3 regions of the Bacillus marinisedimentorum genome follow, and region 3 is predicted to be linked to each of the others. Evidence: riboswitches for the same ligand, from Rfam matches in the RefSeq annotation. Region 3 holds a riboswitch; each other region holds the start of a gene.

Region 1 (7,870 bases), on a different contig from region 3:
ACTCGAGGTGCCCGGTCACCATCACATGGCGGCCGTTTTCCGACATCATCAGGAACGGGCCCGCATCCGGTGAAGATGCAAGCAGCTTCACTTGCCCGCTTTTCTCCAATTGATCAAGGTCAATATCGGTATACCTTGAAACCGGTGCCAGAAACTCATCGTCAAATCCGCGCAGCAGTTCAATGCCCGGCGCCTGCAACACTTGATGCTGGTACACGCCGGAACACTTGCCCGGAAGCCCGACCTTATCGATTCCATAATGATAATATAGCGCAGCTTGCGCACCCCAGCATATATGCATGACTGAGGTGACATGCTCCTTTGACCATTCCATAATTTCCGTGAGCTCCTGCCAGTAATTCACCTGTTCAAACGGCAAATGTTCAATCGGAGCCCCTGTTATGATCAAGCCGTCAAACCGCCGGTGCTTAATATCATCAAATGAAATATAAAACTGTTCCAGATGCGACTTGCTTACATTCTTTGACTCATGCGTGACCGTGCGCAAAAACGAAATGTTAAGCTGCAGCGGCGAGTTTCCCAACAGCCGAAGCAGCTGCCCCTCCGTCTTCTCCTTTTCAGGCATCAAATTCAAGATCAATATGTTCAATGGACGGATATCCTGCGTGACCGCCCTTTCTTCATCCATTATGAAAATATTCTCTTTCTCCAGCACTTCGCGGGCTGGCAGCAACTTTGGAATATTTATCGGCACCCCACAGGCCTCCCCCATTTAGAATTTTCAGTAAACATAATTATAAAGGGAACCAGCCGAATATGACAACAATAAACCTTTATTTAGGTACTGCGGTAAAGTCATGATGAATAAATTTACATTTTATGAACTTTTTGAGAACGCTTACCCAATACCCTATTCTTACCATTTCACATGCAGTAAAATGGAATCATGACAATATTCACATATACATATTACTTTTCACACACCAGGGACACATATCTGTTTTTGGCAAACCGGCTGAAAAGCCGGGACGCAAAGCTACAGGGGCTAACTCTATCACAGTAGACACGCCAGCCAGTTGCTCTTCTTTTCAAGAAGATTAATTGAGCCTGTTTTTGCCTGCCTGAAACTGTATCGGGCAGTTTTTTTATGGGGAAAGTTTTTGTTTGTGACAGGGGAGTGGTGCTATACCCGTATTAACTTCAAATTTCAAACCGGCGCCTTCCATTTCATTTTGAAATTCTCATGTAAAAGGGGGAGAAAAATGATCGACGTAAACCAGGAATCAAAGTATATCATTGTCCAGCTTGGGCACGAAGAATTTGCGGTCGGCATCAGTCAGGTCCGGTCGATAGAACATGTGATGAAAATTACTGCTGTACCAGATGCGAGCGATGATGTAATGGGCATGATCCATCTCCGTGATGAGGTGTTGCCGGTCATAGACCTTCGGAAGCGGATGGCTGTCTCGTCACCTCCTGCTTCAGACGGCCAGCAGCGCCTTATCATCGCCATTTTAAACGGAGGCAATGTCGGACTGCTGGTCGATTCAGGCAGTGAGGTGCTTGATATTGAGAAAAAAGCAATCCAGCCGGCGCCTCCGCTTTTGCAAAGCAATGGAGATTACATAACGGGTGTAGCCAGGCTGGAAAACAGACTGGTCATCATCCTCGATATCGAAAAACTTCCGAATATGGGAGAAGTCGAACAGTTGCTTGCACGTGCCAACTAATAACACAAAAGGGGACTCGTCAATGAATGTTTTAAAGAAATTGAAAATCGGACATAAGATCAACCTTCTTATCGTTTCGGTAATTATCCTTACGGCCGTTAGTGTTTCAATCATCGTCAACACTCAGGTCAAAAGCGGACTGAAAGATTCAGCTGTTGAAAAAGCAAAGTCAGACCTCGCACTGTCTTATCGATATATTGATGAAAAATATCCGGGAGATTGGGAAATAAAGGGCGGGAGTCTTTTCAAAGGCGATACCAAACTGAACGAAAACTACGAAATCGTCGATGAAATCGGCGAACTGACACATGATACGGTGACGATTTTCCAGGGGGACACAAGAATATCCACGAATGTCCAGAAGGATGGAAAACGCGCGGTCGGCACGACGGTTTCGCAGGAAGTGAATGAGACTGTGCTTAAAAACGGCAAAGTCTTTCTTGGCGAAGCAAATGTCGTCGGGAAAGACTATCAAACAGCCTATATGCCGATCAAAAACAGCAGCGGCGAAATCATCGGAATTTATTACGTAGGGGCATCTGAAGAGTTTATCCAGGCGACACTCGGCAGCTTCAATAAAGTGTATTTTGGTGCACTGGCCGTCATCATTCTTATAACCAACCTTATTGGCATCTGGTTTGCCCGCAGAATCCGCAAGCGCCTGACGGTGATCGCTGAGGTCCTTGAACAAGCGGGAGAAGGGGACTTCACCGCTGATATCCGGGACCATTCACAAGATGAGATTGGCGTCATCGCTGCAAGTTACCAGAATATGAAACAAAAACTGGGATCCTTGATAACGGAAGTGACCACAACATCCGAAAGCGTAGCATCAGCATCCGAACAGCTGTCAGCAAGTGCTGACCAAACGACAAGCGCAACCGAACAGGTCGCCTCAGCCATAGAACAAATTGCCGGAAGTGCCGAGAACCAGACTAGCGGAGTGGAAAAAAACACGTTTGCCATCGAAGAAGTTTCAGCAGGCATTACAAAAATCGCGGAAAGCACCCATAAAGTTTTCGAGTTCGCCAACTCAACAGCCGAACATGCCGAAACCGGAGAAACATTCGTAAAACAAACCGTCGATCAGATGAACACAATCGACCGGGCGGTAATTGAATCAAACGAGAGCATAAAGTCGCTCAGTGAACGCTCCAAAGAAATCGGACAGATCAGCGAGGTCATAAGCGGTATTTCCGAACAGACAAACCTGCTGGCACTTAACGCTGCAATCGAAGCGGCCAGAGCCGGTGAACACGGCAAAGGCTTTGCTGTCGTCGCAGACGAAGTCAGGAAACTCGCCGAACAGTCCAAACTATCAGCAAAACAAATTTCCGATTTGATCGCAGCAATCCAGCAAGATACCGAGCGATCTGTCACAACGATGGCGGATGTCAGTGATAACGTCAAAAACGGCATGGAAATCGCCGGGGAAACCGCCGGGAAATTCAAAGGAATCGTCGGAGGAATGCGGGAAATCGCACCGCAAATCGAAGAAGTATCGGCAACCGCACAGCAAATGGCCGCAAGTGTGCAGGAACTCTCTCTTAGCGCGGCTGAGCTGTCAGCGATCGCCCGTGAAAATTCCGCGTCGTCACAGGAAGTCGCCGCTTCCACCGAGGAGCAGCTTGCCTCCATGGAAGAAATCACATCATCGGCAGATGCGCTCTCACAGATGGCTGAAGAGCTTCAGGAGGTTGTGCGGCGGTTTAAAATCTAGATAAGAAATAGGGACCTTATTAACTAATAGGTCCCTTTTTACTTGCACTCCCAGCCAGTTAAAGTGAATCCTGCGCCTTGTTCATGTCATTAAAGAATTCATCCACTTTCATTCCATCCCGTAAAGAAATTTGAATGAGATTTTCCAAATCATCCGCACTTTTAAAACTTGCTAACTCCTTTCCATACCACTTTTGCAAGTCTTCTTTTGTCACCGTATACCGCTGGTCTCCAAAAGCAAACGTAATCCAATCCGCATTTTTGACCAATGCAAATAGAAATGCCGCATTGGCCAGGACCGTTTTCTTTACGGCCGCTTCATTCACAGGTTCATCTTCAATGCTGTAGGCCAAAACCATTCCATAAGGCTTTTCCTTCGTCTTCAGTTCCATTCCTTCAAAATATTCGGCACTTGGCAACTGCCTGATCATGTTCCCTAACGTATTTGCATCTCCTATATATGTGCCCTTAAACCCGAAAATATCCTCTTTCGCATTTTCAACAGAGCTGCAGCCGTTAAGCAATAGTGAAAAAGACATTAACAACAGTAAGAGTTTTTTAGTCATGTTTTTTATCCCTTCCAGTTATAAAAGCACCTCTTTACTGGTACGTATCAAGTGTAGATTTGTTTCATCTATAGATAAAACAAAACCCCGGCTTAACTCTGTCCGGGGTTTCCCTCTATCATGTTTTCACCAGCACAACCGTCCCGCCGTTTCCCCGGCCAGGCAGCTCAACTTTCACAACAGAACCTTCATCAGTGGTATACTCCTTACCGCCGTATAGATCTGCAAAAGCCTCACCCTGTTCACCAGGAACCGGCACTTCCGCAACCCGGCTTTCCTCAGATAGATTCAAACCGACCAGCACCTCTTCTCCGCGGTAACAGCGTTTGAAAACGAGGAAGCCTTCTTCACTGCCGCCCGCCACTTTTGCCCTCGTACCTTTGGAAAAAATGAGGGAGTGGGCCTTGCGGATGTTCAGCATTTTCCGGTAATGGCTGTGCATCTCATTCCCGACCCTGCTCCAGTCGAAATCATAACGGTTTTCGCTGTATTCTCCAGCATCCATATTGCCGGCATTTTTGCCGGATTGGCCGATTTCCTCACCGTAATAGATGACCGGCTGGCCTTTTGCGGTAATCTGGAGGGCGGCAGCCAACTTCATTTTCCCTTCATCCCAATCCGCCCGGCAAACGAGGAACCCGTCTTCATCATGGCTGCTCAAAAACTGCCCGAGCTGTGATGTGTTGTTCAGCTTGCCGTTTCGGGATTCAAGATACTGTTCCGTCTCATCGATATTCCCGTAAATGAATTGATCGGCCTGGTGCTTGAATTCAAAATCGAGGATCGAATCCATTTCCCCGCTGTTCAGGAAACCGCCGTCTTCATCGACACTGCCGCCGAAATATTCACCGATCAGCTTAAAATCAGGCTTCACCTCAGTCAGACGTGCTTTGAACGCCTTCCACGTCGTATCTTCAACATGGCGCACGGTATCGACCCGGAAGTAGTCAATCGTGTCACCGCGGTCTGTCTTTGACCGTTCGAGCCAGTCAGCCTGCCATTCAATCAGCTTGTCCCGGATCTCGGCGTTTTCGGTCATGAAATCAGGCATTCCTGCCAATTCGCCTTTCACAGTATCGGTGCCTCCGGCGCGGAACATGCCATCGAAACGTTCACGGTCAGCATCCGCCGGGAAATTCGGGATGCCATCGTCCCTGTCGTCCTCTTTCAGCCCATAGCCGGCATGATTGAGTACAACATCAACCATGATTTTGATACCGAGGTCATGCGCTTTTTCAAGCAGTTCCTTAAAAGTGTCAAGATCTCCCAAATGCTTATCAATTTTAGTGAAATCCTGTGCCCAGTAACCATGATAGCCATACTGATAACCGCCGTGGCCATGACGCACGTTCCAGTGGATATTTTCAACAATCGGCGTAATCCAGATCGTATTGATGCCGAGATCGCTAAGATAGTCCAATTTATCGATAATCCCCCGGAAGTCCCCGCCATGATACGTTTCCGGATGAAGTTTATCATACTGTTCACCATACGGATCATCATTGTCCGGATCACCGTTATAAAAACGGTCGGTCAGCATGAAATAGATGCGGGCTTCATCCCAGTCAAAGTCGGCAGAATCGGTTACGGCATCCGCTGCCACTTCAATTGATGCCTCACCGGTATGTTCATTCCCGAATTCATCAACAACCGTCACAGGAAGCGTTTTGATGCCTGCCGGAATAGACTGTTTCACTGCGATTGCCTGCCGGTTCAGCTCAGGGTCGAATTGCTGCCTTCTGCTCCCGCCGATTTCAGACAGATCCGCATAAATACCTTTTATAGATACGGCCGGATCGGATACATAGGTATCAACTTCCAACACCACATTTTCACGGTACGTCACCTTTTGAGGATAGACCCCGGCATTGATTTTCACTTCAGGACACTTGTATACAACCGTTGACCTGCCGTTCCAGTGATTGGCTGGGTCTGTCCGCTCTTCTGTCAGCCCGGCTTTCGTCACGAGGAACGAATAAGGATAGACCCCTTCTTCCAGCCCGGCAGCATCATAGACAAACCGTTCTTCCTCCTCTATATATTCCATGCTGTATGCCTTGCCGCCAATTTTCAAAATGACGCTTTCAATCTGCGCCATGCGTCCTTCTTGAAAAAGATCGTAATCCCGATAAGTAAAGAATATGGAGTTCTTTTTAAATACCGGCCCGGTGTTCCCCGGGATTTGCTTCACTTCAGCAACGCCATTTTCAACCATCACTTTTGTATAAGGTTCCGGGCCGACCTTAATATGACGGTCAGCACTATACGGGTCTTTTACTTCCCAGCTGTCCCACCGCCGGATGACAAATCCGATTTGCTCGGTCTTGCTGTCCGCTTCAATATATGCGACAGCCCCGTGGTCGCTAATCCGTTCAAAATCAACCCGGCCTCCGGCTATGCCATTACCCCACGTCCAGAGATTCCATCCTTCATAGTCATTGTCATGCCGTTTATAGGTGAATTCGATCATGCGCCGCTGTTCGGGGGTTTCCTTCTGGACCTGCTCATTTGCATAATAAATTCGGCCGTCACCCTGAACGAGCAGTACATCCGCTTGATGTTCACCGTTCGGCACTTCGATCGTATGCGTAAGGTCCTGCTGCTCCCATTCGCCTTTGCGTGGAATGACATGAATGGATTTTGAAGGGGACACCACAGTGACAGTCGCAAACCCATCATTCACGTTCTGGAACGGATAAGCATGTCCCGCCTTACCGTCCTCCCAGATCCACAGGTCCCAATTGCCGTAATCTGATTCCGTACGGGCAAAATGAATGGTGAATGCATACAAATCTCTTACGTTGGATTGATGCCGATGCTGCTTGTCGCTTAAAAAGTCATCCAGCGAAACGTGGGATTGCCTGGCTGCCTCCATGATGTTACCCCCTTTGCTGTTCTCTCTCATTTTTTGGGATGAGATGATCAGTGCTGCCCGATCACGTCAGTTTTAAATGATATACCCTTATTTTGTTAGACAAAAACCGACGCAACCGTTTGCTCTTATATCGTAAAAAATTTGTAGAATAAGGTGGAGATTTGGATAAAAACAGAAAGAAAGCGCTTACACTTTCTACTTATATACTACCATAATAGGGAAAAATGAACCATATCATATAAGATAAGTTCATGAATTTGGTATTTTTGACAAAAGAAAAAGCCTGACTTATATATCCAGGCAGTGTTTCGACAATATTTTTAAAATCACACTGGTTTTTCAGGCGGGACTATTCTTCAACCCTTTTCGCATAGATAATATACCGATCAGGCGCATTGCCGATATAGCCGAACGGATAACAGGTCGAGACGGTCAGGACTTCATCAGGTGCCGTAGACCTTATAACCGAGGTGTCGTCAGCACCGACGATTTCCGTTTCGTCGATTCTATACCGAAAGCTTCCCGTTTCCATTTCAACCACCAATTCATCTCCGGGCCGAAGCTCTCCCAGCCTTCGAAAAACAGTGTCCCTGTGTCCGGATAACAGGATTTGGTCTTTTTGACCTGGAAAGGCCGTTCCGCTATAATGGCCGACCCCCTGTGCCAGCTCATCCTCGTCAGTCCCTTCTATAATCGGCAGTTTCTCGCCAAGCGCCGGAAGCTGGAGAACCCCAATCACTTCGCCCTCGCTAAACGTCCGCTCTGGAGACGAAGCAACTTCCCGTTCTTCACTGCGGGGCGGTTGTTTTGCAGCCACTATTTTTTCAGCAAGCGCCAGGTTCTCGTCTGTCTGTTTCTTGGCATCAAAAAGCTGAACGCCGGCATAACCGGCAGTCAAGAATCCTGCAATCACGAAAAGCAGCCCAATCTTTTTCATCGTTCGACCTTCTTTCCTGAAAATGAACGATCCGTAAACATATCTTCTTATGTACATTGTACGATAGAAAGTTGTTCTTTAA
Region 2 (7,870 bases), on a different contig from region 3:
GAACGGGACAGTTGCGAGCACAAAGCCGCTCAATTATAACGGTGTATTGATCAAAGATTTTTCGCTTACATTTGAAAACGGAAGAGTTGCCCATTTTGAAGCGAGTGAAGGAAAGGGATCCTTGAAAGAGATGCTCGACACTGATGAGGGTGCAAGATATCTCGGTGAGGTGGCGCTTGTTCCTCATAACTCGCCTATATCCAATTCCGGCATTCTTTTTTATAACACACTATTTGATGAAAATGCATCCTGCCATCTTGCGCTCGGAAGTACGATTCCAATCTGCCTGGAAGGCGGCACGGGGATGTCTTCCGATGAATTGTTAGCTGCTGGATTGAACGACAGCCTGACCCATGTCGATTTCATGATCGGTTCTGCACGTCTTGATATTGATGGAGAAACCGATGACGGGACCAGGGAACCTGTGTTTCGAAGTGGGGATTGGGTGTTCTCCATATAACCCGATTTTACAAATCGGAAAGGAAGCGGAAACATGAATAACCGCAAAAAAATGTTGCAAATCATTTCCATGCTTTTCCTGGCAGTAGTCCCGGGCATTTTCATTATTCTCGCGGTACTGACAGAACAGTGGGGGTTTGTCTATTACGGTGTCCCCATTTCCTTTTTTGCCGGTTCTGCAGGTTTTTTGAACAGCAAGAAACAACAGGAGTAATCGAAACGGCACTTCCTTGAAGCTGGAAGTGCCGTTTTTTTCAATATTCAAGCCTAGTTTTTGTCAGGCTTCTTACTGTTGACTTTCCATAAAAACAGAACAAGTGCAAGGATAATAAGGCTTAAGGCGGAGTAGGACACGATAAACAGCAAATCTCCGAAAGTTGTAGTATAATTTCGCATCTTTCAGACCTCCCTGCCATAAGCTTTTCCGGGCCGGCCAGAAAGTATGCATATTTCAAATGCCAGGCAATTGCCTGGCATTTGAAAGCTCGAAAGTTAACCGCCGGTTTCAGGTTCTTCATTTGTTTCTTCTGATGACGGACTAGCATCAACGATCAGAGCTTCTCGGCTGTTTCCGAATATTATACTTCCTGTCAGATACATGAAAATGCCAATCGCAATGGCCAGAATCAGGAAGACACCAATAAAAGCCCCCATTTCATCCCTCCTGAATAATCAAATATCCATAGTAAGAAACCAGTACTTAAGTATATGAGGCCGGGATGGGATGATGAATTCAAAAAAAGCGCATGACGGCCGCAGAAGCGGGATTACCTGCAGGAAGACAGTTTTCTTCTTCCGGAAGTATCACCGCTTATGACGGCAGCCGTCAGACCTCGCAGATGCACCCTAATCCTGTTTGAAAAAAGTATGCCTGCCAATAAAGAAAGACTCGCCGATTGGCGAGCCTTTAGGTGAAGACAGCGGCAAAGTTGCCTTATCTATATTCTTAAAATTGGCCGGAATACGGAATTCCCCTTGCTGCCAATTTCCTATATCATAAAAAAAGCGGGCATGGAATTATTCCATACCTGCATCAGATTATGGTTTGCCAACCAAAATCTTATCGCAATATATAAATCGACGTTTCATTTGGGAATATAGGGGTGGAAACACTTTTCATTTACAAAAAAATTATTTCATTTACTTTCTCCCGATGGATGATAAAATGTGGTTTGAGGCGTTTGCTTGCTATTGGAGTATTGAAAAAGCAAACATGATAGATTTTGCTACATCATTAAGAGGAGACGATTGATGTTGAAGAATCGTTTAGTTATGATTTGTATTTCTTCTTTCCTGCTGTTGTCGGCATGCTCGCCGCTTCCCGATAAGGAAAAAGATAATGTGAATCAGCGTATTGAAACAGAGGAAGTTGTCGGTTCAACCGCTTATTATACAATTTCTGATTACAAACCGGGGGCTGCCCGCGGTTATCTTCCCAAGTCAATTCAGACGGAAACTGATATTGATGAAATGGAGACGGGGCTGATGGAACTGGCCCAGGACTATTTTGATCCTGATGATTATTTATACCGGGAAGGACAAGTGTTGTCAGAGGACGAACTCAGCAAATGGCTGAAGCGAAAAAGCAAAACGTATGAAGAAGGCCTGAACCCTGCGCTGAACTTCGGTGAAAATGACTCCTGGGAAGAAAACATGGAAAAGGCAAAAAAGAATCCTTCCGTAATTGGATATATCCACGAACAAAATTATGTAACGAAAAATGGGAAGCTTGCAGGCGCTGCCATTTCAATTGTTGTCAATAGTGTGGACTATTTGACGATTATTGATGAGCAAGGCCTTCTTCATAAAGACCAGGTTAAAATCAGCGATAAAGAGGCGAAAAAGGAAGGAATGAAGGCTGCGTCAAAAGTGGCGGAGCGCCTCCGGCAAACGGAAGAAATGAATAATATTCCGATTGTGTTCGCCATATACCAGCAAGGGGCCCAAAATGATGTCGCACCTGGCCATTATCTGGCTAAAACCCTTTTGAAAAAAGGACAGGCAAATATCAAGGAGTGGGAACAGACGGAGCGGGAAACGTTCTTGTTTCCTTCAAAGGCGGGAAACGAGCATGATCCTGAACTGTCCCGCCAACTTGCGAACTTCAAAACAATCATGGAGTCACGCTTTCCGCTTTTTGATATACCGGTCGTGACCAGGGCTTTGTTTGAAGGCGACCAGCTTCAACAGCTGACGATTGAAATGCCGGTGGAAATTACAAGTTATGCGGAAAAAGTCGCGTTTACGGAATATCTGTACAACCAGGTTGTAACAGGCGCACTTCCTGGCTATGTACCGATTTACATTTATGTAAAGTCGTTTGACGAACCAATCAGCATCATCAGCTGGGATCCTGAAGAGAAAAAAGCCTACTCACATATGTATTAAAATATTTTCTTTCGCCACCCAAATAACAACTAAATCACATATGAAAAACGGTCAGAGGTTTAAGTTAAGCCACTGACCGTTTTTCTATATAATCTTTATTTTGTTAAAGCGCTCTTTGTCATTCGGAAGCAGGAACGGACGCCGCTCTTGTACGCCCCCCTGAAAGGGAGTATCTGCAGCTGAAATCAACTTCCTTTCCAAAGCGCTGCTTCGCAGAAGCCTTTTTCACTGTTAAGGATATTATAAAATTTAAATGTTGTGGATAAAAAGCAAGAAGGGAATCGTCCAGCGCCAGCGGCTGCGTCATAAGTGGGTGATCCCCTCCGGGAGGAAAGAGGACCTCCCTGCGGGTACCCCGCTTATGCGTACGCTGCTAAGCGGGCGCCTTGTGCATTTGTTCTTTTTTAACAAGCCATTGCTCCATCCTGATATGAATATATTCATCAAATCCTCCAAAAAACTGGATATCCAAGCGAGTGTTCGCACTCATCACAACAATGGACCAATCTCCCGGTCATTTGCTGTGTGTAATTGTACGGCATCAGATTTAAAGTAAAGAAGACATACCATTTTTGAATCGTAAGGATGAAAAACGATGTTCATAATAAAACGAACCATTTTACCATTTCTAAGCGCGATTATAATCCTTGCCGGGTGTACACAGCAATTTTCCCTTCATGAAGCTTCGTTGAAAACAGAACGTTTCCTGGAAGCAAAGCCGGTCGTTTACAAGGTGGAAACGGTTGTGGATGAAAGCGGACGCACAGTGAGGAGCACGATTACGACAATTGAGATGCTGCCGAGTGCACAGAGCCGATCCCTTTCAGAACAATATTTGTATACTTTTTCTTCTTTTGCAGGAGGAAGAAGCGGAAACGGGAATTATTATGGAGAAATATGGGATTATTATTCATTAGAAATTTCTTTCCAAACGTTGCGTGCTGCCCCTTTCCATAAAGCTGAAAAAGCGGCCGGTGAAACGGAAATCAAATGGATTTCTGTATAATCTGCTGCATGACGAGCGCCTCTTCTGCATCTGTATGTCTTTTGTCTGATGGAGGATGTCAGCCAGCCAACAAAAGTTCTAAATTTGAAAAAATGACAGGAATTCATATTTTCAACAAGAATCTAAGGTAGTAACGAAAATGCAGAATAATACAATCCGAAATAGGGTAAAGCAATAAAAGGCTAAAACATTCAAGTTTGGAAAGAAGGGGAGCGCTTGGATTTAATTTTCTTTATGAGCATATACATAGTGGCCTGGCTGACTGTCACCTTTTCCATTGTTAGCTTGATTCAATTTCTATACCCTGCCTGGAAGATTCATGCCCTCGTTACATTTTTATACATTGTTGCATCAGGGGTATATGTTGCAAATGCAAGCTGGAACGAATGGCAGATTGCAACTGGTTTTGCCGCATCTGCATACACAGCTGTAGTGTTTGTCAAAACGATAAAGTGCTTCAAGGAAGCGGCAGATAAAAAGGTAGAGGAACTGGAAAAAGGTACTTAAGCCGCAATGACGAAACCCTGTTTGGATGTTAACCTGCAAGGGAAAAGAATTTCGGAGACTAATTGAAGGAGATGTTGTAAAAAATGCCTTTGAATGTTAAAGCTGGAGAGACAAGGATTGTACGATTCAACAATGCGGAAGAAGCGAACAGGTGGTTCCGGGATAATGAGGATGCGGAAATCCTCGATGTAAGATATGGCATTACCTCAGATGACGGAAGTAAATTGGAAGGTTTGCTAGTCATTTATAAAGACAACCATTGATTCATTAAAAGAGGCCGTGGGGCCTCTTTTTCGTTTTCAATAACCATCTTCTGTGTCAGTTTTCCCCTGCCTATGAGTGAATTTTCAAAAATTGGGGTAAAGAATAGTAAACGAGAAACAAAGGTGGGAAAGAATGAGTAACCTCAAAGCTGTCTTCATATGTTCATTCATCTTGCTGTCGGGTTGCGGAGTGCAGGCATCAGAGGAGATCACGAGTGAAAAAGCTGAAAAAATTGCCTTGAGTCAGGCAAAAGAGGATATGATGGAATACAGTGTCGAAAATGCTCAGAAAGACAAGATGCAAGTGTCTAAAGTGGAAAATAATGCAGCGAGTGATGGGTGGGAAGTTTACATCAGCCTGGATGGAGCAAAGGAGGCATCCTGGCTGGCAATGTACCATGTTGGACCTGACGGGGAAATATTTGGCGAAGCATGGCACGCCAAACCTAAAAAGCGCGACTGATCAAGACGGCAAAGCCATAGCCGTCTTTTTTCATGCTTGTGTTTCACATGCTGAAACAGGGTACTTCGAATAACACCTTCCTATGATGTCTGGCCGGTGCTTGATTGCTGTATATAGCCTGTCAATTCATTAAGTTTAGTATCAAGCTTCTTACTCAAATTGATCACTTCCGCGGATGTATACGTTTCAGCTGCCGAAGCCGCTTTATAAAGATTTTGCCGTAATTCCTCTATCTCTGTTGTAAGCCGTTTGTGGCGGTTCATTTCACATCACCCTTTCCGGTCGATTGACCAGAAGTTTGCGAGCAGCTGGCTGGCATGCGAGGAATCGGTTAGCCCCTGTAGCTTTGCGTCTTAAGCTTTCACTTAATTTGCCTTTTATCATATCTCTACCCATTATATCGGTGTAACCAGGGTTATCTTAAGTTATAATACCATATTTACCCTATTTTTTAAATTTATTTCAAAATTATCATTCATTCGTTGGACAAATGGCCAAAAAAGGTTTCCGTAAATGATTGGCTTGTATTCATTCCTTTTCGGGAATGGTGAGGATTATCCTTTACCGCGAACGGGGTAAATCAGATACAACGTTACTTTATCCTGTAATCGTAAGATAACTGTTCCCCTATACGAGTAAAAAATTTAATTGCAGAATTGACTCTACTTGTATAGACAAGTATACTTTGGATGAAAGGATTAACCGAAACCGCTTACGTGATTTATTTTTGTTTTAAGGGAAAATTCATAAGACCGATACAGAACTTATTGTTTATTTTTCATCAAGCTGTGTTAAACCGGATTGTCGTTTTTCGGCAAGGTCATATTAGATGATAGTCTTACAGGGGAACCAACTTCCTATGCAGGCTTCCAGATAAGCCTTCCCATTCATTCCTCGGAGCGGACCTTGTTTCTTCTGTTCGCCCGCAGTCACTTGTATGCTTATAAATGAACAATGCAATCGGACAGAGGCCATCGTCAGCAGCGATTTATGCTGGAATCGGCGAGAGCTGTTCAGCCAGTGCCGTTTCAATATAGACTACCAACCAACGATGTCTGGAGGTTTTAGTATGAACTACAAAGAATGGTGGCGCAAAGCCGTTGTATATCAAATCTATCCGAAAAGTTTCAATGATACAACCGGAAATGGAATAGGTGACATTCCGGGTATCATCGCAAAGCTTGATTATTTTAAAAAGCTTGGTGTCGATGTGTTGTGGCTGACACCGGTTTACCAATCTCCCCAGCGTGATAACGGCTATGATATCAGTGATTATTATGCCGTCCATGAAGAGTATGGAACAATGGAGGATTTCGAAAGGCTGCTTGAGGAAGCACATGGCCGCGGCCTGAAAGTCATCATGGACCTGGTCGTGAATCATACATCTACTGAGCATGAATGGTTCCAGGAATCTCGCAAATCCAAGGATAATCGTTACCGCAACTATTATATTTGGAAAGACGGCAAGGAAAACGGAGACCCGCCGACGAACTGGGAGTCTAAATTTGGAGGTAATGCCTGGCAATATGATGAGCAGACAGGACAATATTACCTGCACCTATTCGATGTAACCCAGGCAGATTTGAATTGGGAAAACGAAGAAGTCCGCCGGCAAGTGTACGACATGATGCATTATTGGTTTGAGAAAGGAATTGATGGATTCCGGCTGGATGTCATCAACTTGATTTCTAAAAACCAGGACTTTCCGGATGATGATTCCGGCGACGGCAGGAAGTTTTACACAGACGGCCCGCGCGTCCATGAATATCTCCATGAAATGAATACGGAAGTCCTGTCAATGTACGAGGCAATGACAGTCGGTGAAATGTCATCCACGACAATAGAAGACTGTGTGAAATATTCCAACCCCGCGCGGGAAGAACTGAGTATGACATTCAACTTCCACCATTTGAAAGTGGACTATCCAAATGGTGAAAAATGGGCGCTGGGTGCGATGGACTTTCTTGCTCTGAAACGTATTCTTACGAAATGGCAGGAAGGGATGTACAAGGGCGGAGGCTGGAACGCTTTGTTCTGGTGTAACCATGATCAGCCGCGGGTCGTCACCAGATACGGAAATGACAAGACGTATTTCAATGAATCGGCAAAAATGCTGGCGACAACGATTCATATGATGCAGGGAACCCCTTACATTTTTCAGGGTGAAGAATTCGGCATGACAAACCCGAAGTTTGATAAAATTGATGATTACCGCGATGTGGAAACATTGAATATGTATAAGCTGCTGAAAGAGGAAAAAGGCTTGCCGGAAAAGGAAATCATTGAAATCATCAAGCAAAAATCCCGTGATAATTCAAGGACGCCAGTCCAGTGGAATAAAGAGAAGCATGCTGGCTTCACTACTGGAACACCATGGATCAATGTTCCGGAAAACTATAAGGAAGTTAACGCTGAAAATGCTCTTGAAGACAGGGAGTCCATTTTCTATCACTATCAAAAACTGATTCAGCTTCGTAAAGAAGTGGATTTGATCACTTATGGCGAATATGAATTGCTCCATGAATATGATCCGGAAATTTTTGCTTATATCCGGAAAGGGGATAACGAAACGCTTCTGGTCGTCAACAATTTCTTCGGCGATGAAGCGAAATTCACCCTGCCGGATCACATTGATGTAAAAGGGTGCATCAGTGATGTCCTCATCGGCAATTATTCTGAGCCGCCCCAGGATTTCAGGAACATGACGCTGCGGCCATATGAATCTGTTGTCTATCATTTGAAAAAATAATTTATAGGCAGGCGGAGGCAACCTTTGCCTGCTTT
Region 3 (7,870 bases):
GAAGTATCAGGCCGGACCGCCAAAAGGTCCGGCCTTGATTAATTATCCGACTGATGACAACATCATTCTTCAATCCAGTTCCAGGCTTCTTCCACTTCGTCAGACTCAAATTGTTTTGTTTCTATACCAGGCAGAATGTCTCCGATTTCCGTTCCTTTTTCCAGAATATCCTGGGGACTGACAACAGCAAACTTGTTATACTGCCCCCATCGTTTCGCATCCAGTTTAACGCCTTCAATCATTCCCTGCAAAGTTGCTCCGTCTAAATCGCTGATGAACGCCAGCACGTTGAACGGCTCATCTTCACCAAAATACCGTTTCACATACTGATCCATTTTCTCAGCATCTTCTTCCGCCGCTTTTCCTGATACTTCTATTACAACCGTTTGTTCATCCCGGGAAGGAAGAATTGTCAGCATCTGAATTGCCTCCTTTATCACGCGTTATATTTATCAGTTCCCGTTACGTTTTATTTTCAATCCGGCTGGGGTCGGCATAACATTTGAAAATAGATGAAAGTCTGGTTTTTCAATTTTCGAACGTAATGAGACTCTTCTATAATTCATTAACTAAAGAGACGATTCATGACTTATCGCACCTTAAAATGCCCACTGGGTTCAGTAAAGGCGCGATTCCGAGCCACTCTTCTTTGAGAAAAGCTTTAACCGGGTTAGCAAATTGGCCAGGCCAGTGACAGTTGATGGCTACAACAACATTAAAGTTTTAGGGTTCCCTTTTATCCTTCACTCGCGGGCAGGTTAGAACGACAAAGAGCTTTTTTAAAAGTTGATATCACATTTATGTATGCTCCCTTTTTTTATTCTGTTAGGTATAAACCCATCACCATTCCACAAGAAAAACCCCGGCAGCCGCCGGGGCTTTTCTTTCATTTTTTATTGAACTGCCGCTTGCACATCCAGCACTCCATTTCCGTAGTAAAATACATCACCAAGCGGAATTGCTGTACTGTTCAAGATACCGCGGACCTGGACATTGCTTAACGATGGATTGTCAGCCAAAATAAGAGCTGCCGCCCCTGAAACATGAGGGGTTGCCATCGATGTCCCGTTAAAGTAGTCATAAGCGTTTCCTGGAACAGAGCTCAGGACATTTACACCCGGTGCCATAATTTCCAGTTCATCACCTACACTGGAGAACGATGCCCTGTTGTTGCTGTCGTCAACTGCACCTACAGCCATCGCTGATGCATATTTGGCAGGATAGCCAATTGTGTTTCTTTTCCCTTTTGCTCCGTCATTTCCAGCAGCCGCAACGACGAGAACGCCGCTGTTATAAGCATTATCAACTGCCTGCTGAAGAGATGTTGAGCCCCTGCTGCCGCCAAGGCTCATGCTGATGACATCCATATCGTTTGAAACAGCCCACTCGATGCCTTGAATGATGCCGCTGTATGTACCGCTTCCGGCACTATCGAGTACCTTGACAGCATACAAATTCGCGGACGGGGCAACACCGAGCACACCAACTGTGTTATTGAGGCCGGCCACCGTACCTGCAACATGCGTGCCGTGACTGTTTCCATCATTATACGGATCCGGTTCCGCAGCGATGAAGCTGGCACCGCCTGCCACACTTAAATCCTCGTGGCTTGCATCAATTCCCGTATCAAGAATCGCAACTTTTACACCAGAACCCGTATTCCCTGTTGCCTGAACATCATCCGCATTGATGTGCGTGATGCCCCACGGAACCGTCTGGCCGATTGCATATGCCTTGTGGTCTTCTTCCACATAAGCGATATTAGGATTATTGGCAAGTGCCTGTACTGCCTGCTCCGGCAGCTTCGCGTGGACAACCTCCATGAATTTGTACTCATGAAGGACTTTTCCGCCCTGGTTTTTCACGATATTTTGGTTGACCCTGTCTTTGAACCCGATCAAATAATCATTGACCTGACCCTTCTCCGGCGCAGCGCTGGCAAAACTGCTGAATATCATTGAAAAAGCCAGCAAGAACGTTAAGATAAATCCTGTGAACTTCCATGGGTTTTTCATACTTATCCTCCTTCTGAAACAGAGAGCAGCCGCTCAAAGTTTCTGAATATTTATAATAATACGATAACATACAAATTACCGATATGTTATTGGGAAACAAGCTTGACAAAACAAGGTGTAATGCGCAATTTGCGCAGCTGGTTTCCCAACTTTTTTAACAACAAAAAAACACCTCAATTTCGAATTAAGGTGTTAAATGCTAGTATTTTGGTTAACAAATCTATAAATACTTTTAATAGGGTAAATAGATCGGATTGATCGGCAATTCATGCAGAATGGAAGTCTCATTTCTCCACTCCACTTTTCTTTCCTTTCTGCCCTCATTGAGTGCAATCGCCTGTAAAGAAAGGAATATATCATTTCTGTTTTTGCCGATGCATCTCTGCAGGTCTTCCGGAATGAACGGATCAAGGCATTCCAGTGTATCCGGGTCGAGTGATACATGAAGGGTCGCTTCCTCCATTAAATCCTGGCAAATCAGCCTGACTTTCCCTTTTTTAAGCTGGATGTCTGAAATCGTATACCTCATGCCTGTTCACTTCTTTCACCGAAAACTGCATGCTGAACTTTTATCGAAGCAGCTGAAAGGTTATTTAGGCACTCCTGCTTAATGAAATCCCTGCATACGAAGTCCTCTATTTCATCCATGACCGTTTGCCTTGCTTTGACAAAATCCATTTCAGATACACCTTTTTCCAGGCGTGACCTTAACTCCATTTCAAAAAATTCGACCGAACCGAAATACACTGTATTCATAATCCGCCGCCCCCTTCGCCTGCTAATTCAATGTTCTCAATTTCATTCCCCAGCAAGTGCCAAACATTTTTCAAGTCTGTATCATAGAAAAGATACGAATCAAGAGATTCATCATACTTCAGCAGCTGTCCGATAAATGACTTTTTACCTGACTGTCTTTTCAACATGACAGACAGCATTCTGTTCTCACGTACCAACCGGTTATAGTTCTGTTTGTCCATAAGCCTCCGACTCCCATTCAAAAAGTAAGGGTCTGTTAAATGACGTTGTTGATTTCCTCTCCAATCACCTTCATTAAAAATCAACATTGTGATTTAACACGACCTAAAGTAAAAAAAGGAATTGCCTCCCCATGGCAATTCCCGCACAGACCAAAGAATATGGATTTCTCCATAAACATTTCGGTAACCCGGCTGTCATCACCCTTTCGAGTATTAGACCCGCAGCTTTGCGTCCTTGCCTTTCGGCCAAGTTTGCCATTATCGATGTTCTTTATCAGAACTATAGATTTGTAGCTAATTATAGTAGTTTAGATTGCATTTTTCAACATAATTTGACACAATTAGGTCTATTCTACCATGTATTTCCTCCTTTAAAATGGTTTTATATTCCAGTCATTAAGTAAAAATAAAACCGCCCTTGATTTTGGGCGGTGAACAATTTGTAAATTAATATTTTTTTAGAATAGAAAAAACGAAAAGTCGACGATTGCCAACTGAATAAGAGCACCCAATAAAGGCCTCTTCACCTTCTTCAATGCATAAATCTTAACTCCTTCATCAGGTGAAGACATTATGGAAAATTTATCCATAATCCTTTTGGCGCCGCGAAGGCCAAGACCAAGACCTCTAGAGGACGGGGGATGGCTTTCTTTCAGCACACGGGGAAGGTCCGTGATCCCTTTTCCACTATCCTCAATTTCAAGGTGGATCCCCCGTTCATTGGAATAACATATGAACCTTCCAGATGATCCGGAATGCTTGATGATGTTATGGGTTAGCTCTGAAACAGAGACAAGCAATTGCTGTTCTTCAAATTTTGAAAACCCAGCATTTTCTGCTACTTTTTTTGCACACAACAGCGCTGCCTTCACATCTTCTTTGGTATGGATTTCCACTTCATATCTCACAGCTGGTCCCCTCTACTGTAGACTTTATATATATAATGTGATTCCCCCGTTGCGGAAGTGGTAAACCTGTTAAGCGCACAAAACCCGGCTGTCCGATGATTCGTAAGGACTGCCGGGTTTTCACCTGAAGTTATAATACTATACGCCCACGCTTTTGACGATCTTGTAATTTTTATGGGCTACAACTGTTTTCTCAAATTCGAATTCCAGTTCATCCAGATGGTCCATTACCGTTAAGTCCACAATTACGCTGTTCGTCAGCACTTTTTCAACCTTTCCGTACCATCCGTCTTTAAATTCCACAATGTCGCCTACTTTTGCCTCCATCATATCACGACCTCCTCCAACGTCTTCAGCAAAGGAAAACAGGAATAAAAGGCTGGCCTTTGCTGATTGAACCTTAAAATAATATCATTTTACTAAAAAAGGAATCGTCCTGCAAACTTCTTCTATCTTTTTTATCGGCAGCAATCGACTTATTTTTTATAAACCATTTTAAGAAACTCATACGTCCCGCCATTCGTATGCTGCTCATACGTTCCGGCTGCTTCGAAACCCGCTTTTTCATATACCTTGATCGCCCTTTTATTGAAAAGAGCAACTGCAAGTGTGATTTCATTCGGCTTCCAGACCTGCTTGCAAAACCCCAAACCTGCCATTAGAAACTCATAGCCCTTTCCTTTTCCCGTTTGATCAGGCCGCATGCCCAGCCCGATATCGACAGACTGCTCTTCAGCAGCTTTCACAAAGCTGAAGAAGCCGATTAAATCATCATTCTCCAATACGGCAAAGTAATGATTCCCGCGTTTTTCTTCATCCAGGAATTCCTCAAGATCCTCTTCGTCTGCTTCCATATCATAAAATGCATATTCCCCTGCATATTGCCATCGAAACGCTATCTCTTCTGCCTCTTTCTGGGTGAGCCTCCTGAACTTATACATGTCTGCTCCTCCTGCCATACAAATTAAAAAAGCCTCCGTATATAATTAAAGAAGATGATAATTATCACAAAAAACGCTTGGTACAAACGCTTTTAATTCATGGTTGGGTTCTTAATTCATTAAGCCCCCTTTACATTCCCTCTGCCCGGATTAAACCCTGTTTTTCCATTCGTGATAAAGCCGGTGGATACCTTTTTTTACACCAAGAGGATTTTTTAAAAAAACTCGTGCAAATCATACTGCTGTAGGCTATGATTAAATCAGTACATTACTCCACTAATGCACTAGGTGATATGGAGAAGAGGTGGGATGGTTGAGTCTTAATACTGACAGCAGTAAACCAATCTATATTCAAATAGCTGAATGGCTGGAAACAGAAATTCTAAGCGGGCATATTGCAGTGGATGAAAAAGTTTTTTCTCAATATCAGCTCGCAGATATGTTCAATATCAATCCGGCTACCGCAGCCAAAGGACTTGCACTGCTGGCGGATGAAGCGATCTTATATAAAAAACGGGGGTTGGGGATGTTTGTCACTCATGAAGCGAAACAAATAATCGCATCGAAACGGAAAAACCGGACATTGAAAAACCTGGTTACAGAAACCGTACTCGAAGCAAGCCGTCTGGAAGTAAGCGAAACTGAGCTGATTGAAATGATTAGGGCAGAACAGCGCCTCATAAAGGGGGAAGAAAGGTGAATGTCATCGCGTGCAGTAATCTCACCAAAACATACGGAAAGGCGAAAGCACTTAACAGCCTGTCGTTCACAATAGAGGAAAACACCATAACAGGCTTGATCGGCCGCAACGGCGCTGGAAAAACCACGCTTTTAAAAACGATTGCGGGTCAATTGAAGCAAACATCCGGGGATATCCATGTGTTCGGCCAAAAACCGTTTAACAACTTAACGGTGTCTGCCAACATGATTTTTGTACACGATCAGATGACCTTGCCGGACTCTCTGACACTGGCAGACCTTTTACAAGCTTCAAAAAGCTTCTATAAGAATTGGGATGCAGGCCTGGCGGAGCGGCTGTTCAACTATTTCAACTTTGACAGCACCTCAACATACAGCCGCCTTTCCAAAGGAATGAAGAGCACATTCACGATGATTATCGGGCTTGCGGCGCGATGTCCGCTGACAATTTTCGATGAACCGACTACCGGGATGGATGCAGCGGTTCGGAAAGACTTTTACCGGGCATTGTTAAAAGATTACATTTCCCATCCCCGGACAATGATCATCTCTTCCCATTTGCTCGAAGAAATTGAAGACTTGCTGGAGGATATCCTATTGATCGACAACGGCCAAAAGCTGCTTCACCTGCCGATGATTGACCTTAAGGATTATGCGGTAGCATTGAGCGGCGACCAGGCGGCTGTCACCCGATTTACAGATGGAAAGGAGCTTTTTCATCAGCATAAGATCGGTGACAACCATACTTACACCGTGCTGCGGAATACATTTTCCGAGAAAGAAATGCAGGCAGCGCGTTCAGCCGGGATTGAAATGAGCCGGGTATCTTCTGATGACCTTTGCATCTATTTGACCGGAGGCACACAAGGGGGAATTGACGATGTTTTTAACTGAAGCCAGGCTTCCTGACATTATGATGAAGCAATATAAATATAAGCTGAACAGTTACATCGGCGCCTTCCAGTCACTTATGCTGACCCAATTGCTTGGCTTGCTTTTGTCTTTTTCCGGAACCAGTTCGATGAGTTCCGGGTTCTCAGACAGCGTGGATATCTCCATAAGATTTTACACAGGTGACATAATCATCGCCTTTACGATGGTGTGGGCTTTCCTTACCGGCATTTTACTTACGACAAAAGCTTACCGATATGACGACTTCACCTTTGTTACCAGCCGTTTTACAAGCAACCTTTCAAGTATGCTGTTTTTGGCTACATCGAGTTTGATCGGTGCAGTGACCGCCCTGCTTGCCGGAGTGCTATTAAAAGTGATCATTCACTTTACTTCGGATGCCACTCCGCTCGGTTTCCAGCCTCTTGAAGATTTGCACATCGGCATCCTGGCAGCCTGCTTTTCGCTCCTCCTGCTTTCTGCAGCGGGTTACTTTATTGGCATGCTGGTCCAGATCCATAAATTGGTTGCGTTTCTATTGCCTGTTTTATTTGTCGGCATGCTTGTCATTGATGCGAAAAATGGCTCTGAAGAAGGGATCCTGTTTCACATCGCTTCCTTTTTCGCAGATTCTTCTCTCGGTGTTTTCGGTTTGAAAACGTTGTTGGGAACCGCAATCCTTTATGCTTGTTCAATTGTCATTTCTAATCGATTGGAGGTGCGGTCATGACTCTCGTACTGCCGATTTTACTTTTAGTAACCTTTGCTGCGATTACGCCCATTTTGATGAGGAAACGGAATGCAGCCGGTTTCACGTATATGAGTGCCCGAAAGCTTAAATGGATGCTTGGCGGATACGGAACCCTTCTGCTTCTAGCGGCGTCCATTGCTCTGATTCTGTCTGCAAATACTCCGGAAGACAGTGCCAGAAGCGAGGTCCCCGGCCGCCAGGAAATCCAGAAAGCTGCGCGAGCCGGCAAACTCAGCCAGCTAGAAGGGATACGGATGGACAAAAAATGGGAAATGGCATTCGAAGAAAGCGAGCTTATGGTCGAGCTGAGAGAAAGCGGGCATCGGGATTCCCTTCTTTTTTACGAAGAAGACCCGGCAAGTGATGGTATGATTGAAGTTGAATATTACCGCCCCCCTTCCCTATATAAAGGAATGGACTTGTCCGAACAAATACCGCCGCCCGGAATGTTATTGAACGGAAGCACACTCACAATCAATCACCTTTCTTCCTTGAAGTTGGATTTCACCGGCATTGAAAAGGAGTTCATTACCAAGCACTTCACAACCGAAGGAAGCTCCTTTGAAAATGCCCTTCACCCTGAGGAAATAATGTGGAATATGGAAAAGAGTGTGATTCTTGTCCGCGTTCCAGAAGGGACAGACGTGGTGTCAGGGGCTCACTCTTTCATCGAAAAGCTTGAGTAAAG

The links. A riboswitch is a leader RNA that binds a small molecule or an ion and turns the genes downstream of it on or off. The one in region 3 is predicted to bind cyclic di-GMP.
Positions count from the first base shown of each region.
Region 1: another riboswitch for cyclic di-GMP. It lies ahead of A4U59_RS08125 (chemotaxis protein CheW); the one in region 3 lies ahead of A4U59_RS02630 (hypothetical protein).
Region 2: another riboswitch for cyclic di-GMP. It lies ahead of A4U59_RS07075 (aspartyl-phosphate phosphatase Spo0E family protein); the one in region 3 lies ahead of A4U59_RS02630 (hypothetical protein).

Region 1 covers NZ_LWBL02000026.1:111,294-119,163, reverse strand. Annotated here, with positions in the region: gene metA (homoserine O-acetyltransferase MetA) at 1-715, opposite strand, end outside; cyclic di-GMP riboswitch class I at 957-1,045, shown strand; gene A4U59_RS08125 (chemotaxis protein CheW) at 1,224-1,691, shown strand; gene A4U59_RS08120 (methyl-accepting chemotaxis protein) at 1,714-3,411, shown strand; gene A4U59_RS08115 (DUF4825 domain-containing protein) at 3,470-3,976, opposite strand; gene A4U59_RS08110 (alpha-amylase family glycosyl hydrolase) at 4,095-6,851, opposite strand; gene A4U59_RS08105 (class D sortase) at 7,201-7,788, opposite strand.
Region 2 covers NZ_LWBL02000024.1:12,875-20,744, reverse strand. Annotated here, with positions in the region: gene A4U59_RS07115 (aminopeptidase) at 1-460, shown strand, start outside; gene A4U59_RS07110 (hypothetical protein) at 494-673, shown strand; gene A4U59_RS22370 (hypothetical protein) at 727-855, opposite strand; gene A4U59_RS21295 (hypothetical protein) at 952-1,113, opposite strand; gene A4U59_RS07105 (CamS family sex pheromone protein) at 1,714-2,847, shown strand; gene A4U59_RS07095 (hypothetical protein) at 3,443-3,853, shown strand; gene A4U59_RS07090 (hypothetical protein) at 4,088-4,360, shown strand; gene A4U59_RS07085 (hypothetical protein) at 4,444-4,623, shown strand; gene A4U59_RS07080 (hypothetical protein) at 4,757-5,086, shown strand; gene A4U59_RS07075 (aspartyl-phosphate phosphatase Spo0E family protein) at 5,167-5,349, opposite strand; cyclic di-GMP riboswitch class I at 5,387-5,471, opposite strand; gene treC (alpha,alpha-phosphotrehalase) at 6,156-7,835, shown strand.
Region 3 covers NZ_LWBL02000009.1:88,942-96,811, forward strand. Annotated here, with positions in the region: gene A4U59_RS02610 (SpoIIAA family protein) at 63-419, opposite strand; gene A4U59_RS02615 (S8 family peptidase) at 894-2,015, opposite strand; gene A4U59_RS02620 (hypothetical protein) at 2,248-2,544, opposite strand; gene A4U59_RS02625 (hypothetical protein) at 2,541-2,771, opposite strand; gene A4U59_RS02630 (hypothetical protein) at 2,768-2,992, opposite strand; cyclic di-GMP riboswitch class I at 3,172-3,259, opposite strand; gene A4U59_RS02635 (ATP-binding protein) at 3,451-3,900, opposite strand; gene A4U59_RS02640 (YkvS family protein) at 4,039-4,230, opposite strand; gene A4U59_RS02645 (GNAT family N-acetyltransferase) at 4,377-4,841, opposite strand; gene A4U59_RS02650 (GntR family transcriptional regulator) at 5,155-5,541, shown strand; gene A4U59_RS02655 (ATP-binding cassette domain-containing protein) at 5,538-6,434, shown strand; gene A4U59_RS02660 (hypothetical protein) at 6,421-7,161, shown strand; gene A4U59_RS02665 (hypothetical protein) at 7,158-7,868, shown strand.